Regions from separate parts of the Mesorhizobium sp. M0954 genome, predicted to be linked through region 3. Evidence: predicted binding sites of a transcription regulator. Region 3 holds the regulator's gene; each other region holds the start of a gene.

Region 1 (4,212 bases), on a different contig from region 3:
GACAGGCCGGCCACGGCACGGCGCATCGCCTCCAGGCTGGCCTTGAGGATGTTGGAGGCATCGATGCCTTCGGCGCTGACCGAGGCCATCGATACGGCGAGCGCGGAGCCGAGGATTTTCAGGAACAGCGCCTCACGCTGCAAATGCGTCAGCCGCTTGGAATCGTCGAGGCCGTCGGGGATGTTGGCGGGATCGAGCACCACCGCTGCCGCCACCACCGGCCCGGCGAGCGGGCCGCGGCCGGCCTCGTCCATCCCCGCCACCGGCCAAAGGCCTTCGGCCATCGCCCTCGTCTCGAACGAGAAGTCGGGTTTCTCGACGATTTCCAAGAGAAGCGGAGAATCGGAACGCGGGCGAGCCATGGTGCGGCGAGGTTCGCATCGGCTCCGATTCTCCGCAAGTCCCCTCCGGGTCGGGCGGGGCACCGGACCAGGAGGGGGCTACCGTCTGCAAGCCCGGGGACAGGACAGGCCGGACGGGATTTTTCGCCTGCTGCGGCCGCTTCAAGCGGCTGGCGCGAGACGCTTTGTCACAGCAGCATCAGCTGCTCGGTAGCCTTGGCGGCGGGGACGAACTGGTCGGTCCTCAGCGAGCGCCGCTCGGCGTTGAGGCCGAGCCGTTTGGCAGCTATCTCGAAGCGCCGGCCGATCTGCCAGGCATAGGGGCCGGAGCCCTTCATGCGCTTGCCCCATTCCGAATCGTAGTCCTTGCCGTCGCGCATCGAACGGATCAGCGACATGACGTGGCGATAGCGATCGGGATAATGGCGCAGCAGCCAGTCCTTGAAGATCGGCGCGACCTCCAGCGGCAGGCGCAGCAGCACATAGCCGGCCTCGCGTGCCCCCGCTGCCTGTGCCGAATCGAGGATGCGCTCCATTTCCGGGTCGGTCAGTCCGGGGATGATCGGCGCGACCATCACCGAGGCCGGAATGCCGGCATCCGAAAGCTGCCTGATCGCCTCCAGCCGCTTGGTCGGCGTCGACGCGCGCGGCTCCATCGTTCTGGCCAGCATCCTGTCCAATGTCGTCACCGACAATGCCACCTTGGCCAGCCCGCGTTCGGCCATGCGTGACAGAATGTCGATATCGCGGGTCACCAGCGCCGATTTGGTGACAATGCCGACCGGATGCCCGCGCGCCTCCAGCACTTCGAGGATCTCGCGCATGATCCGGTATTGCTTCTCGATCGGCTGATAAGGATCGGTATTGGTGCCGATGGCGATGGTGCGCGGCTGGTAATTATCCCTGGACAATTCCTTGTCGAGCAGCCGCGCCGCATCCGGCTTGGCAAACAGCTTCGATTCGAAATCCAGCCCCGGCGACAGGCCCATGAAGCTGTGCGTCGGCCGCGCGAAACAATAGACGCAGCCATGTTCGCAGCCGCGATAGGGATTGATCGAGCGGTCGAAGGAGATGTCGGGCGATTCGTTGCGCGTGATGATGGTGCGCGGCTTCTCGACCTGTACCTCGGTCCTGAACGGCGGCAGCTCCTCCAGCGAATTCCAGCCATCGTCAAACACGTGTCGGCTGACCGGCTCGAAACGGCCGGACGGATTGATGCCCGCCGACCTGCCGCGGTTGCGGTCCGGACGGACACGCATGCCGCTCTGCTCGATCATCGCATTCGCCATTTCGGCCCTGCCAGCGCCGAAGGCTGCAATATCGGCACGCACGATCTGTTCCATCTTGGCCCTTTCCCAGGGACTGTCCGCCCGCTGTCGAATCGCTCTGCTCATGAATGTATTCCTATCGTATCGATGAGAACAAAGCAAGAACTTTCTCGCAGTGCGCCGCAAAAACTGGCGCTGCCCACCGCTTTCCGCTATTCGGCTAAACATGCTCAGCGTCCTGATCGAAACCCTGAACGACGAGGAGGGCCTTGCCCGCACGCTCGCCTCGCTGATCGGCGGCGCGGTCGAAGGCGTGGTGCGCGACGTTCTCGTCTGCGACACCGGCTCGACCGATCAGACGCACCGCGTCGCCGAACATGCCGGCTGCCACTATGTCAGCGGCGGCATCGCCGCCGGCATCAGGCAGGCCAAGGGCGACTGGCTGCTTTTGCTGGAACCGGGCGCGCGGCTGGGAGAGGGCTGGATCGACGAGGTCGTCGCCCATACAGCCAGGCAAACCATGGCGGCGCGGTTCTCGCGGGCACGCGGCAGCCGCGCGCCGTTCCTGTCGCGCGTCTTTGCCGGAAATCGCGCTCTCGCTGAAGGCCTGGTGATCAGCAAGCGTCAGGCCGCGGCGCTGTCGAAGAACGCCCGCAGCGCCGAAGCGATCGCCCGCGGCCTGGCGACCAGGAGGCTCCACGCCGAGATCTGGGTCGCGCCGCGGAAGTGACGGCTTACCGTCCCGGTTACGGGAACTCCGCCCAGACAAATTTTCTGGCGGGTCGTCGTTTATTGTGCATTGCACAAAATCTGGCCGGGGGTTACCATTTCCAGCGATACGGGCGAATGGGTTTGGGGTGTGCCGGAGCGGTGACGACGACTGTCGTCGATGCTGTTCCCTCGATATTTTGAGGACCCCGATGACCCTTTCAAGCCCTGACAAGTCCGGCGCCGCAAGCCTCGAGGCGATCGCACGAAACGGCGGCATGCTGCGCCGCATCGCCGCCCGCATCCCGACCTATCTTTCCGACCTTCGCGAGAATCCGGCATGGCTGCCGATGTTCATGCTGGCCCGCACCATGCCGGCGCGGCGCCTGCACTGGCGCGGTGCAAAGCCCGTTCCGCCGGCGCGCAATGTCGGTGAAACGATGTTCGCCGGCGTTGACCGCGATGCCGTCGTCGGCGCGCTGCGCACCGAGGGGCTCTGTTCGGGCCTGATGCTGCCGGCCGCCATCCATGACGAGATCGCCCGCTTCGCCGAGCTCACGCCATGCTTCGGCAATTTCGACCGCCGGCTGGAATTCCTGCCCGAAAAACACGCCGATGCCGAAAAGCATTTCGGCCGACCGCTGCTCAGCGGTCACTATTTCGAACGGGTCCTCGACTGCAACGCTGCGGTCGCCGTGCAGCGCGATCCGCTGCTTCTCGATATCGCAGCGCACTATCTCGGCAGCCAGGCCAAGCTGATCACCACCCGCGTCTGGTGGAGCTTTCCGACCGGTGGCGTCTCGGACGCCGACAAGAACATGGCCTCGCTCGGCAAATACCATTTCGACCTCGACGACTGGCGCATGCTGAAATTCTTTTTCTACCTGGTGCCGGTCGACGCCGACACTGGGCCGCATGTCTATGTCCGCGGCTCCCACAACCGCCGCATCCTGAAGCATCAGCTGACGCTGCTGGTCGGCCATTCGGCGGAAGAGGTGCTGGGCGTCTACGGCGAGCAGAGCCCGGTCACGCTGACCGGGCCGGCCGGCCTCGGCTTTGTCGAGGATCCGTTCGGCTTCCATATGGGCACCGTGCCGACGCGCACGCCGCGGCTGATGATGGAGGTCGGCTTCGGCGTCTCGCCGCCGTCGCGCCGGCGTTTTCACGGCGAGCCGGTCATTCGCTAAACCGAGGTCGCTTGGCTGATACCTCGGTTCTCAGCCGCGCCGCAAATGCTCGTCCAGCCGCGGCATGATCTCGACGAAGTTGCAGGGCATGTGCCGGTAGTCGAGCTGCGGCTTCAAGATGCCGTCCCAGGCGTCCTTGCAGGCGCCGGGCGAGCCCGGCAGCACGAAGACGAAGGTGGCATTGACGACGCCGCCGGTTGCCCGGCTCTGGATCGTCGAAGTGCCGATCTTGTCGTAGGAGATGCGGTGGAACACTTCGGAAAAGCCGTCCATGCGCTTTTCGAAGATCGGCTCCAGCGCTTCCGGCGTCACGTCGCGGCCGGTGAAGCCGGTGCCGCCGGTGGTGATGACGACATCGATCGCATCGTCCTTCGACCAGCCCAGGACCCTGTCGCGGATCTTGTCGCGGTCGTCGGTAACGATGTCGCGGGCGGCCAGGACATGGCCGGCCTCGGCAATGCGGTCGGCCAGCGTTTGCCCGGATTTGTCGTCGGCGAGGCTGCGCGTATCGGAAACGGTCAGTACCGCGATGCGCACAGGAACGAAGGGGCGGCTCTCGTCAATCCTGGCCATGGGCGTCAGCCTCCGATGTCACGCTTCGCGTCGCCGCGACAAACCAGTCTGGATGGCGGCCGCGGATATCGACGGCCGCGCGCTTGGCCACATTGCCGGTCTCGAACAGCCCGAAGCAGGTGGCGCCGGAGCCGG
Region 2 (4,212 bases), on a different contig from region 3:
CGAGGTGGCCAGCAAGCAGGCCGCCTGGCTCGGGCGCGGCAGATCATTCACACGTGAACCATTCGCCAACCGAGCGGGGACACCCTAATTGGTGGTGACTTGCGTCACCGCCACGCCGGTTATCCTGCCGTTCCCGGCTGTGTAGGTGAGCGTCTGCGTGACCGTGGTGTCCTTCTGGTCGGGAGACGAAGGAGGATAAGAGGCGGCGAAGCCGAAATGGCCGTAACGATCGGGCTTGGCGGCGCCAAATTTCGCGGCCACGTCGCTCAGCGGCGCTCCGACGCCGGGCGTATCGAGTTCAATTGCTGTCAGGCTGGCAGGTGCGCCGGCGCATCCTTCCGGCACCTTGCCTTCCGGGTTCGGCTGCAGGGCGACGGACAGGACACCGTGGTCGGAGCCGCCCATCTCGCCGGAGACGAACCAGAAGATCGACGGCGATCCGCCGGCGTCGGGGCCGGCATAGCAAAGCCAGTGGCGTGAATCTCCGGCGTCGCCTTCATCGTGCATCGCTCCGCCGAAGGCTTTTTCGACATCGGCAAGCGTGGTTTCCTCAAGCTTTATCTCCAGCGGCCCGGCCTTGACCTGCTTGAACAGCGGGCTGGCCACCGGCGAGTTGATATCGCCCAGGGATGGAATCGCCCGGTCCGGGTTGAGCGGCTTGGCCAGCGTCGTTGCATTGGTCACCAGTCCGGCAACGATGAGGGCGAAATATCCGGCGTTCTGTCCCATGCCGATCTCCTGTCGTTCGAAGTGAGGGCGGAAGGATTTGCGAGCGGGTGCTACCCTGTCTGGTTGATACCCAAACCGGTGCACGACGAACTGGTCCCAAGATAAATTCACAACGGCGCAGCCTTCAACGTCATTCCGGCGACTTGGCAACCAAAGTGTAATCGAGGCTCACAGTTCCTTCTCGGCCAGCTCGCGAAATGCGTCGGGAACCGACCGCTGTAGCCCGAGCGCGACCGAGGCGTAGCCCACCGCCTCCCAGCCGAAGCGGTCGCGGATCTTGTCGACGGCGCGGTCCGCGGTCCAGCGCGCCGCGCCCTTGCTGGTGCCGGGGCGGCGGCGGTCGTCGTCGAGCCCGAGCGGCAGTTCCAGTTGCAGGCCGGCATGCTGCTCCAGATGCGATACGGCGATCGCCAGCAGCGAGATTGTCTTTTCGTGCGGATGGTCGATGAGCACCTTGCGCACCAGCGCCTCGGCGATCTCGGCCAGCATGGCGGTTGCCGATATCGGCTGGTCGAGCGTGATCGAGCGCGTCACCGAGCGCAAATCGGCAAAGCGGACGCGAACCGTCACTGTACGGCCGGGCCGGGATTTCGCCCGCAATCTTGTGGCGACCCTGTCGGCCAGATGCAGCAAAGCCGGCACGAAGACCTGCTCCTCGGCCGGTTTTCGGCCAAGCGCCGACTGCGCACCCGCCGAGCGCGCCCGGCGCTGCGTCTCGAGCTTGCGCGGATCGCGGTTCCACGCCAGCGCGTTGAGTTTCTCTCCCGCCGCCGACCCGAGCAGGCGCTCAAGCGCCCCACCATTGGTCTTCGCCAGCTCGCCGATGGTGTTGACGCCGATGCCGGCCAGCCGCTGCCTGGTGACCGGGCCGACGCCCCACATCAGCTCGACCGGCAGGTGGTGCAGGAATTCCAGCTCGTGGCGCGGATCGACCACCACCAGCCCGTCCGGTTTTGCGACCTGTGAGGCGATCTTGGCCAGATGCTTGGTGCGGGCTACGCCGACCGAGATCGGCAGGCCGAGCTCGGCCCGCACGCGGCGGCGGATCTTGCCGGCGATCTCGGCCGGCGAGCCGAACAAATGGGTGCAGCCGGCGACGTCGGCAAAGGCCTCGTCGATCGAAATCCGCTCGACCACCGGCGTGAAATCGCCGAGCACCTTGATTGCCGCATCGCCCAGCCGCTGATAGTCCTTGAAATGGCCGCCGACGAAGACGAGTTGCGGGCAGAGTTCCCGCGCCCGCCGTCCCGGCATACCGCCGCGCACGCCGAACGCCTTGGCTTCATAGGATGCGGCCAGCACCACGCCGCCGCCGACGGCAATCGGCTTGCCGCGCAAGGCCGGGTCGAGCAACTGTTCGACCGAGGCATAGAAGGCATCCAGATCCGCGTGGAGGATGTTGGCTTCCATCCGGCCCGTTCGCCCGCGGCGGTTCGAACGCCGCATTGTCTCGAGTTGTGATGAGAACATAGAGAGAACATTTTGGGTGGATTGTCAAGCAGCGCGGAGGCGGCCGCAGATGACGAGCGCGCGGCAAATGTTCAGCCGCGCAGCCGATCGCGGGCCTGCATCAGCGCGAATCCCAACAGGTTCTCGCCGCGCCACAGCAGCGGGTTCACCGCCCTCTCGTCATCCGCCGCAAGGCCGATACCCCACACCCGGTCGACAGGGCTCGCCTCGACCAGCACCCGGTCATGCGTCGACAACAGATATTCGCGCAGCGCCGCGTTCTGACGGAACTTCTGAAAGCTCCCTTCAGTCACGATGCGATATTTGTCTGCATCCCATTTGGTGCCATCGAAGCCGCTCACCTGGCGGCCAAGCTGCTTTGCCTGCTTGGGGCTCGCCGCCCTGAGGATTTGTGTTGCCGTCGGAGCATCACCGAACAGTCGTGCCTTCTCGGCCATCATCCAGTGTTCGGCAGTCGGATAGCTCAGGCCATCGACGGTAAAAGGCGCATGCCACCACTGGCTGAAGCACGACGTGCTTATTCGGCCGTCCTTAGACGGCTGATGGCCCCAGAAGAACAGGAACTTCTGCCGGGGCTTTGCGCGAAAGGTTTTCTCAAGCCAGGTTCGGTCGTAAATCATGGGCGGATGGAGCAGGGCGAAAGGCCGGCTTGTCAATGCTCCATCCAGAGTGGGTAGCGAAGATGAGCGGTCGGCGCTGAATGCGATGAAATGCTGATCTACAGCGCCATCTTGTAGCCGAGATGACTGGCGGTGAAGCCGAGGCGCTCGTAAAAAGCGTGCGCCTCCCGTCGACCTTTGTCCGTGGTGAGCTGGACGAAGCTGCAATTGCGCGAACGGCAGGTTTCAATCGCCCATTCGATCATCAGCTTGCCGACGCCGCGCGAGCGCCATTGCCGGACGACGCGAACGCCTTCGATCTGGCCGCGCCAGTCGCCTTTTCTCGAAATGCCTGGAAGGAAGCTGAGCTGCAGCGTTCCGACCACTTGCCCGGCCCCGACGGCCACGGCCAGCAACTGGTTGGGATCGGTATCGATTGCGCTGAAGGCATCGAGATAGGATGGCGCCAGCGGCGTGGACGGGTCTTCCCGGTCTGCGCCGAGCACATCGTCCGCAAGCATTGCAACGATCGCCGGCAGGTCGGGCGCCTGCGCGCGACGGAATTCGATCTCGCTCATCGCGCGGAGACATACGGCGCGGTGTCGGCGATCGCAATATCCGTTTTGACTTGCAAGGGAGGCCCGCGCGCCTTCAGGTGGCCTCGAGCGCCCAGAGGCGGTGGCCGTAGCGGCGGAAGAAGCGGGCGAAGAGGCGCTGCTGCCTGGCGCGGGTGAGGTCGGCGGCGCGCCTTTCCTGTCGCCAGTGCGGCATGTTGCGGAACATCGACAGAAAGCGGGCGGCATCCTCGAGTGCCTCCTCGGCCGACTGTGCCGGGCGGATCGCCGCCAGGAACAGAGCGCGGCTCGGCTTCATCTGGTCAATCGCCGCCTTGCGGTGGCGATGACCCTGGCGTGCCTTGCGGATGCCGTCCTGGCGGATGGCCGCGAAAGCGGCAAGCATGGCCGGGCTGTCGCCGCTATAGCCGCAGGCATGGGCGAACTGGGCTGGGTCCATCGTCATTCCCTTGCTGCCGGCCGGCCGCGGTTCTGTTGCTCGCGCCGATTCCGGTCCTCACCACGTATAAGCATAACTCAAATAAGTGAACAAGTTAAACTTTCACGTTGATGTAAGCGGAACCGACTCGACTCCGCTCCAAAAACCGATAATGTTGCGAACAAAGCAGGAACAACGATGGGGATAACCATGGCATTGGCAGGCAAGGAAGCGACGATCGCCGATGTTGTCTCGATTGCCGTCGAATGCATCGACTGCGGCCGCAACAGGTGGTGGAAGCCGGCCGAGCTCAAGCGGCATGGGGTGATGCCGGAGACACCGCTGGCCGCACTTTCGGGGCGCCTGATCTGCAAGGCCTGCCGGGCCGACGGCCTGCCGGGCGCCGCCGTCTCGATCCAGG
Region 3 (4,212 bases):
CTATTTCGCCGGTATCGGCGGCAGCGGCTTTTTTCTCGGCAATCCGAAAATCGTGTCGTCGGACAGCATGCCGCTTGCCGCGCAGCTTTCTTCCGCGATCGAAGACGCGCGTGAATCCATCGCCGACCATATCCGCAGCCGCATCGGCGGTGCCGAGGGCGAGATTGCTACTGCGCTGATCGTCGGCGTGCGCGCCGGCATTCCCGAGGAGATCAACGAAGCGATGCGGCGCACCGGCATCTACCACATCATCTCCATCTCGGGGCTGCATATGGCGTTGGTCGCCGGCACCATCATGGCGCTGCTGCGGGGTGCCTTCGCGCTGTTTCCCGATTTCTCATCGCGACGGCCGGTCAAGAAATATGCCGCGGCCGCCGCGCTTTTTTCGATTGCGGCCTACCTCGTCTTTTCCGGCATTGTCGTGGCGGCCGAACGCAGCTTCATCATGCTGGCGGTGATGCTTATCGCCGTGCTGTTCGACCGGGCCGCGCTCACCATGCGCAACCTGGCGATCTCGGCCATCGCGGTCATCCTGGTGTCGCCGCACGAGGTGGTCGGTCCGAGTTTCCAGATGTCCTTCGCCGCGACGGCGGCCCTTGTCGGCGCCTATGCAGGCTGGTCCGATTACCGCGCCGGCAGGGCCACCACGCCGCCGCCGCGGCAGTCGCCGCTACGCTTTGCCACTCGAAAGGTCCTGCTGGGCATGTGCGGTCTGGCGATGACCTCGATCATTGCAGGGAGCGCCACGGCGCTTTTCGCCATATGGCATTTCCAGCGCGTGGCGCCGCTCAGCCTGTTCGCCAATCTGGCCATCATGCCCATCGTGTCACTGGTCGTCATGCCCTTCGCCGTTCTCAGCGCGCTGGCGATGCCGTTCGGTGCGGATGGCCCTTTTCTCTATGTCATGGGCAAGGGGCTGACGGCGATGATCGCCCTGTCCGGGTGGATCTCGGAGCGCTCGCCGATCGATGCGGTCGGGCTGATTTCGCTGAGATCCGTCCTTCTGGTGACGATCGCCCTCGTCATTGCCAGCATGGCGACGACGTGGTTGCGGCTGGCGGCACTTCCTTTTGCGCTCGCCGGCTTGCTGACGACAACGCAGACACGCATACCCGACGTATTGGTCTCGGAGGACGCACGGCTGGTCGCGCTGCCGATCGGCAGCGGTGAACTCGCGGTCAACCGGGCACGCCCGAATGAGTTCACCATCGACAACTGGAAACGCGCGCTCACATCAGAGGCTATCGTCGCGCCGGAAACACCTGGAAAGAACGACCCGCAATTCGACATTGCCGATCCGGCCGACCTACCGCCGGGCATGCCGTTCATTTGCACGGACGGCCTCTGCCTTGCCAGGCATCCATCCGGCGCGATCATCGCGCAAGCCAAGGACCGCGATACTGCGCGGCCAGCCTGCGCCTTTGCCAGCTTGATCGTCATCGACGACGCCACCGCCCATAACCCCTGCTACTACGACCGGCTGGTCCTCGTCGTCACCAAACGGCAACTGGCGCGCGCGGGAAGTGCCGCCGTCTATTTCGATCCACAAGCGGCAACACGCGCCGAGATCCGCTTCGCCGTCGAAAAATCATACCGGCCCTGGCACGTGCAGCGGAAATTTTCACGCGCGGCACGGGGCCTGCCGCCATACCGCCGGGCCGACAACCCCAAAGCCGGCGCCAAGGGCGGAGCTCAGTAGCGGCGGATCAGTCCGACGAGCTTGCCCTGCACCTTGACCCTGTCTGGTCCGAAGATGCGCGTCTCGTAGGCCGGATTGGCGGCTTCCAGGGCGATCGAGGCGCCCTTGCGGCGGAACCGCTTCAGCGTCGCTTCCTCCTCGTCGACCAGTGCCACCACGATCTCACCGGGGCTCGCCGTATCGGCATTGCGGATGATCACCGTGTCGCCGTCGAAAATGCCGGCCTCGATCATCGAATCGCCTTTGACCTCAAGCGCATAATGCTCGCCGCCCATGATCATATCCGGCGGCACCGAAATCGAATGCGTCTGGTGCTGGATGGCGTCGATCGGCACACCGGCAGCGATGCGGCCCATCACCGGGATCGAAACGGCGGCGACGACATCGTCGTCATTTCCGGCTGCGGGCACGCGCGACGATGTCGGCTTGCCTTGCCGAGGGGCGCCTTGCCCAAGACTGCCCTGGATGACACTCGGCGAGAACTTGCGTGCCGCATTGAGGCCGGGGGCGATCGAGTCAGGCAGGCGTAGCACCTCCAGCGCACGGGCCCGGTTGGGCAAACGGCGAATGAAGCCGCGCTCCTCCAGCGCCGTAATCAGCCGGTGGATTCCGGATTTGGAAGCCAGGTCGAGCGCTTCCTTCATCTCGTCGAATGAAGGCGGGATACCGCTTTCCTTCAACCTTTCGTGGATGAACATAAGCAGTTCGTGTTGTTTGCGTGTCAGCATAGCGACCCCCAACAGAATCAGAAAAACAAACCCAGAACAAACACTATCTGTTCCAGTTGTGTTCCGCAACTGTTTAAAGTTTAATGAATGCGTTAAGGCTCGGGAAACAAACGACGTCCCCTACCGGCGTACCGCATTTTCACCGCCGCGAGCCTCATCGCCTTGATTCTGCTTTCGTTTGCGCCCTTCTGGCCTCCTAGAAGGCGGCGCTGGCATCGGCCGTCGGTCGGTAAAAGGCACGGAATTGAACCCTTATCGACTGTGCGGTTTGGTCGATGCACCGTGAACGAAACGAACTCAAAACGCCAACCTCGGGTTAAGTCCCAGTTTCCACCGCCTGGTCAGGCTGCTTCTCGCCGGTGGAGCCTTGCTGCGCGCAACCAGGTAATGGAAGAACAGTCGATGCGTGTCCGGCGTTGCGTTGGATCTTGGGGGAGCAGACAAATCATGACAGGAATTCCCGATCTCGTGGCCATAAAGGCGATGGATGCCGCGGATCCGCTGCGCGCGATGCGCGACCGCTTTGTGTTGCCGCAAGGAGTGATCTATCTCGACGGCAATTCGCTAGGAGCTGCTTCACGTACCGCTTTCGATGAACTGCACAAGGCCGCGACCGAAGAATGGTCGCATGATCTCATCCGCGCATGGAACACGGCCGGCTGGTTCAACATGCCGCTTGAACTTGGCGACCAGCTCGGGCGCCTGATCGGTGCCGCGGCCGGCCAGACAGTGGTCTGCGACACGACATCGGTCAACATCTACAAGCTGCTGCACGCCGCCATGGCCATGCGACCGGAGCGGCAGGTCATCGTCGCCGAGGGCGATAGTTTTCCGACGGACCTCTACATGGCCGAGGGTGTGGTTTCGACGCGAAAAGATACGCTGCTGCGCCTCTCGGGGGTCGACGCGCCGACCATCGAAGATCTGATCGACGAACGCACCGCCGTGGTGCTGGTCAACCACGTCAACTATAAGTCGGGCGAACTGCGCGACATGCCGGCGCTGACGCGCAGGGCTCAGGAAGCCGGGGCGATGATCGTCTGGGATCTCTGCCACACCGCCGGCGCGATGCCAGTCGAGCTCGACAAGGCAAACGCCGATTTTGCCGTTGGCTGCACCTACAAATATCTGAATGGCGGCCCCGGCGCGCCTGCCTTCATCTATGCGGCTGAGCGGCATCTTTCCGACATCCAGCAGCCGCTCACCGGCTGGTGGGGCCATGCACGGCCCTTCGCCTTCGAGCCAGGCTATGCGGCCGGCACCGGCATCCGCCGGTTTCTGTGCGGCACGCAGCCGGTCCTGTCGATGCGCACGCTGAAGGGCGCGCTCGACATCTGGAACGATGTCGACATGACGGCGGTGCGCAAGAAGAGCATCGCGCTGGCGGATCTGTTCATCGAGCTTGTCGAGGCAAAGTGCGGCACTTACGGGCTCACGCTCGAAAGCACGCGCGATGGGGAAAAACGCGGCAGCCAGATTTCATTCATGCATGAGCATGGCTACCAGGTCATGCGCGCGCTGATCGAACGTGGCGTGATCGGCGATTTTGGCGCGCCATCGACCATGCGCTTCGGCTTCACCCCGCTCTATGTTGGCTATGCCGATGTCTGGCAGGCCGTCAAAGTGCTTGAGGACATCCTGCACACCAGTGCGTGGAAGGATGCGCGCTTCGCCATCAAAGCAGCTGTCACTTGAGATTGATGCGAGAGCTGGAATCGTGAGGCTGGCGACGACGCGCCGCGCGATGCTTACGGCTACGCTGCAAGGCCATATGCCAGGGAGGGC
Region 4 (4,212 bases), on a different contig from region 3:
TTCAGCTCGTCGCTCTCGGCGAGTTTTGCCGCCGCCTCCAGCATCGGGATGCGCAGCGAGCGTGCGGTGTCGTGGATCTGGCGGATGGTGGCCTCGCCCAAGCCGCGCTTCGGCACGTTGACGATGCGCTCGAAGGCGAGGTCGTCGGCGCCTTGCGCAACGACGCGGAAGAAGGCCAACGCATCGCGGATTTCGAGGCGCTCGTAGAAGCGCGGGCCGCCGATGACGCGGTAGTTGAGGCCGAGCGTGACGAAGCGGTCCTCGAATTCGCGCATCTGGAAGGACGCGCGGACGAGGATCGCCATGTCGTTGAGATTGTGCTTCTGGCGCTGATAAGCCTCGATGGTCTCGCCGACGGCGCGGGCCTCCTCTTCGGAATCCCAGGCGGCGTGGACATGCACCTTCTCGTCGTCCTCGGCGATCTTTTCGGTGAACAGCGTCTTGCCGAAGCGGCCCTCATTGTGGGCGATGAGGTGGGAGGCGGTGCCGAGGATGTGCGCGGTCGAGCGATAGTTGCGCTCCAGCCGGATGATGGTGGCGCCGGGAAAATCCTTGTCGAAGCGCAGGATGTTGTCGACCTCGGCGCCGCGCCAGCCATAGATCGACTGGTCGTCGTCGCCGACGCAGCAGATATTTACGGTGGACAGGCGCGGGCTTCCCTCCCCCTTGAGGGGAGGGTGGCCGGGCGAAGCCCGGTCGGGTGGGGTCCGTGCGGCAGTGCTTGACCTACCGGCGGCAGTGCTCGACGCTCTAGCGGTGCCTTCTGCGGCAACCCCCTCCGCCCGCTTCGCGGGCACCTCCCCCTCAAGGGGGGAGGATTGCGGCCGCTGTGCCAGCAGCCGCAGCCACATGTACTGGGCGGTGTTGGTGTCCTGATATTCGTCGACGAGGATGTAGCGGAAGCGCTTGTGGTATTCCTTCAGCACGTCCGGATTGGCGCGGAAGATGCGGATCGGATGGCACAGGAGATCGCCGAAGTCGCAAGCGTTCAGCGTTTTCAGCCGCTCCTGATAGGCCTTGTAGAGCTCGCGGCCCTTGCCGTTGGCGAAGGCACGGGCATCGCCCTCGGGGATGTCGGCGGGGCCAAGGCCCTTGTTCTTCCAGCCGTCGATCATCTGGGCGAACTGCTTGGCCGGCCAGCGCTTGTCGTCCAGCCCTTCGGCCTGGATAAGCTGCTTGATCAGGCGCACGACATCATCCGTGTCGAGAATGGTGAAGTCGGATTTGAGCCCGGCCAGCTCGGCATGTCTGCGCAGCAGCTTCACTCCAATCGAGTGGAAGGTGCCGAGCCACGGCATGCCCTCGACATTGCCTTCACCGATCAACAGGCCGATGCGCTGCTTCATCTCGCGCGCCGCCTTGTTGGTGAAGGTGACGGCGAGGATCTGCGAGGGGAAAGCCTTGCCGGTGGCAAGGATGTGGGCGATGCGGGTGGTCAGGACGCGCGTTTTGCCGGTGCCGGCGCCGGCCAGCACCAGCACCGGGCCTTCGGTGGTTTCCACCGCCAGCCGCTGCTCGGGGTTGAGGCCGTTGAGATAATCGGGCGCGTTGTTCTGGTTGCTGCGGGCAGCCATGGCGCGCGCGGCAATGCCCGACGGGGCCGCGGGCCGCGCGTTCGGTTCGTCAAAAAAGGGCATGTCTTCCGAAAAGCCGGACATCTCCCCCCGAATGTAGTGATTCGGCAGCGAAAGGCCAGAAGTGTCTCCGTTTTGTTCTCTGTCCAGTCGGTAGACTCACAATCTGAATGGGTCCGCTAACCAAAACGCCGGGCTTGCTGAGGGTCGGCACCGTAAAACGCCGAGCTTGCTTGACAGGGGAAGCGGGCCGGAGAAAGTTGCGTGGGGGCAGGAGCGCAATGCCGGGTTGCCCATGGACGCGTCGCGGAGCGCACCAGTCGAAGGAGCACCGTCTTGGCTGTGGTCATTACCTCCCTGATCCTTTTCCTCATCGGCTTGGCGGTTGGCGGCGGCGGCATCTGGCTCGTGACGCTGGGCGGCAGCTGGTACTACGTCATCGTCGGTCTAGCTTTCCTTGTCGCGGCCTGGCTGCTCTACAGGCGCAGATCCACGGCGCTGTGGCTCTACGCGGCGATCGTGCTCGGCACGCTCGCCTGGGCGGTCTGGGAGATTGGCTTCGACTGGTGGGAGCTCGGCCCGCGCGGCGGCATCATCGTGCTTGTCGCGCTATGGCTGTTGACGCCATGGGCGCGGCGCGGGCTTACCGGTCCCGACGGACGCGCGCCGCTTATCCTCGCCGTGCTGGCATCGCTTGCCGTCGCCGGCTATTCGATGACGACCGATCCAAAGGATATTGCGGGTGAACTCAACACCGACAAGGTGACGCCGACGGCCGATCTTGGCGGCAACGTGCCGGCTGGCGAATGGCACTATTACGGTCGCACGCAATATGGCCAGCGCTATTCGCCGCTCGACCAGATCACCGCTGAAAACGTTGCCAATCTGCAGCCGGCCTGGACCTACCGCACCGGCGACGTGAAAGGGCCCGACGACATCGGCGAGACGACCTATCAGGTGACGCCGCTAAAAATCGCCGACACGCTCTACATCTGCACGCCGCATAATTTCGCCATCGCCATCGATGCCGCGAGCGGCAAGGAGAAATGGCGGTTCGATCCGCAGGTCAAGCTCAACAAGGACCGCCAGCACCAGACCTGCCGCGGCGTGTCCTATTATGCCGATGCCAAGGTCGCCGCCGGCCAGCCCTGTGCCACACGCATCTACCTGCCGACATCCGACGCCCGGCTGATCGCGCTCGATGCGGCGAATGGCCAGGTCTGCCCGACTTTCGCCGAAGGCGGCACGCTGAACCTGCTCGCCAACATGCCATATCCGAAGCCGGGCTATTATTATTCGACCTCGGCGCCGCTGATCGTCGCCAACAAGATCATCGTCGGCGGCGCGGTCAACGACAATTATTCGACGCAGGAGCCGTCCGGGGTCATCCGTGCCTACGATGCCGACACCGGCGCGCTGTTGTGGAATTGGGATTCCGGCAATCCGGACCAGACGACGCCGCTGCCGCCGGACCAGACCTACACCAACAACTCGCCCAACATGTGGTCGACGGCAAGCGCCGACGAGAAGCTCGGCCTGCTTTATGTGCCGCTCGGCAACAAGACGCCGGACCAGCTCGGCGCCGGGCGCAGCGCCAATGACGAGAAATTCTCCTCGTCGATCACCGCGCTCGATCTCAACAGCGGACAATTGCGCTGGGTGCGGCAGACCGTGCACCACGATCTCTGGGACATGGACGTGCCGGCGCAGCCGACGCTGGTCGACATCACCACGGAAAGTGGCGTGGTGCCGGCGCTGGTCGGGCCGACCAAGCAGGGCGACCTCTATGTGCTCGACCGGCGCAGCGGCGAGCCGATCGTTCCGGTCAAGGAAGTGCCGGCACCGGGCGGCGCGATCGAGGGCGACCATACCTCGCCGACGCAGCCGGTCTCGGATCTCAGCTTCAGTCCGAAACCGCTGACCGGTGCCGACATGTGGGGCATTACCATGTTCGACCAGCTGGCCTGCCGGATCGAGCTCCGGAAGTTGCGCTATGAGGGCCGCTACACGCCGCCGTCGCTGCAAGGCTCACTGATCTATCCCGGCAATTTCGGCACCTTCAACTGGGGCGGCGTGGCAGTCGATCCGGTCCGGCAGGTGATGTTCGGCATGCCGACATACCTGGCGTTCATCTCCAAGCTGGTGCCGCGCGCCGACGTGCCGCCGCCCGGTGACACCAAGGGCAGCGAACAAGGCCTGAACCGCAATGACGGTGCGCCTTACGCAGTGATATTGAAGCCGTTCCTGTCGCCGCTCGGCATTCCCTGCCAGGCGCCGCCCTGGGGCTATGTGGCGGGTGCCGACCTTCGGACCGGCAAGATCGTCTACAAGCATCGCAACGGCACCGTCTACGACATGACGCCGCTGCCGCTGCCGTTCAAGGTCGGCGTGCCCGGCATTGGCGGGCCGATGATCACTGCCGGCGGCGTCGCCTTCCTCGGTGCGGCGGTCGACGACTATGTGCGCGCCTATGACCTGACGACCGGCAAACAGCTCTGGCAGGCGCGGCTGCCGGCCGGCGGGCAGTCGACACCGATGACCTACACGGTAGCCGACGGACGCCAGTTGGTCGTCATCGTTGCCGGCGGCCACGGCTCGGTCGGTACCAAGCCGGGCGACTATGTGATGGCCTATACGC

What was found. The regulator LexA, encoded in region 3, represses DNA repair genes until DNA is damaged. The targets are predictions, from matches to a motif close to TGTTCNNNNTGTGTTCNG.
Region 1: the regulator LexA is predicted to act here: its motif matches at 1,759-1,776, upstream of NKH93_RS04865 (PA0069 family radical SAM protein).
Region 2: the regulator LexA is predicted to act here: its motif matches at 2,192-2,209, upstream of dinB (DNA polymerase IV).
Region 4: the regulator LexA is predicted to act here: its motif matches at 1,700-1,717, upstream of NKH93_RS15845 (ATP-dependent helicase).

Annotation. Positions count from the first base shown of each region.
Region 1 is NZ_JAMYNR010000002.1:353,338-357,549, reverse strand. Features, by position in the region: gene rnhB (ribonuclease HII) at 1-362, opposite strand, end outside; gene NKH93_RS04865 (PA0069 family radical SAM protein) at 530-1,684, opposite strand; gene NKH93_RS04860 (glycosyltransferase) at 1,836-2,339, shown strand; gene NKH93_RS04855 (phytanoyl-CoA dioxygenase family protein) at 2,530-3,504, shown strand; gene moaB (molybdenum cofactor biosynthesis protein B) at 3,535-4,077, opposite strand; gene NKH93_RS04845 (4-(cytidine 5'-diphospho)-2-C-methyl-D-erythritol kinase) at 4,064-4,212, opposite strand, start outside.
Region 2 is NZ_JAMYNR010000004.1:265,248-269,459, forward strand. Features, by position in the region: gene NKH93_RS08025 (hypothetical protein) at 85-729, opposite strand; gene dinB (DNA polymerase IV) at 898-2,139, opposite strand; gene ybiA (riboflavin biosynthesis intermediates N-glycosidase) at 2,271-2,819, opposite strand; gene NKH93_RS08040 (GNAT family N-acetyltransferase) at 2,918-3,376, opposite strand; gene NKH93_RS08045 (hypothetical protein) at 3,450-3,818, opposite strand; gene NKH93_RS08050 (hypothetical protein) at 3,990-4,212, shown strand, end outside.
Region 3 is NZ_JAMYNR010000012.1:185,591-189,802, forward strand. Features, by position in the region: gene NKH93_RS18620 (ComEC/Rec2 family competence protein) at 1-1,699, shown strand, start outside; gene lexA (transcriptional repressor LexA) at 1,693-2,427, opposite strand; gene kynU (kynureninase) at 2,875-4,122, shown strand.
Region 4 is NZ_JAMYNR010000010.1:98,386-102,597, forward strand. Features, by position in the region: gene NKH93_RS15845 (ATP-dependent helicase) at 1-1,658, opposite strand, end outside; gene NKH93_RS15850 (glucose/quinate/shikimate family membrane-bound PQQ-dependent dehydrogenase) at 1,911-4,212, shown strand, end outside.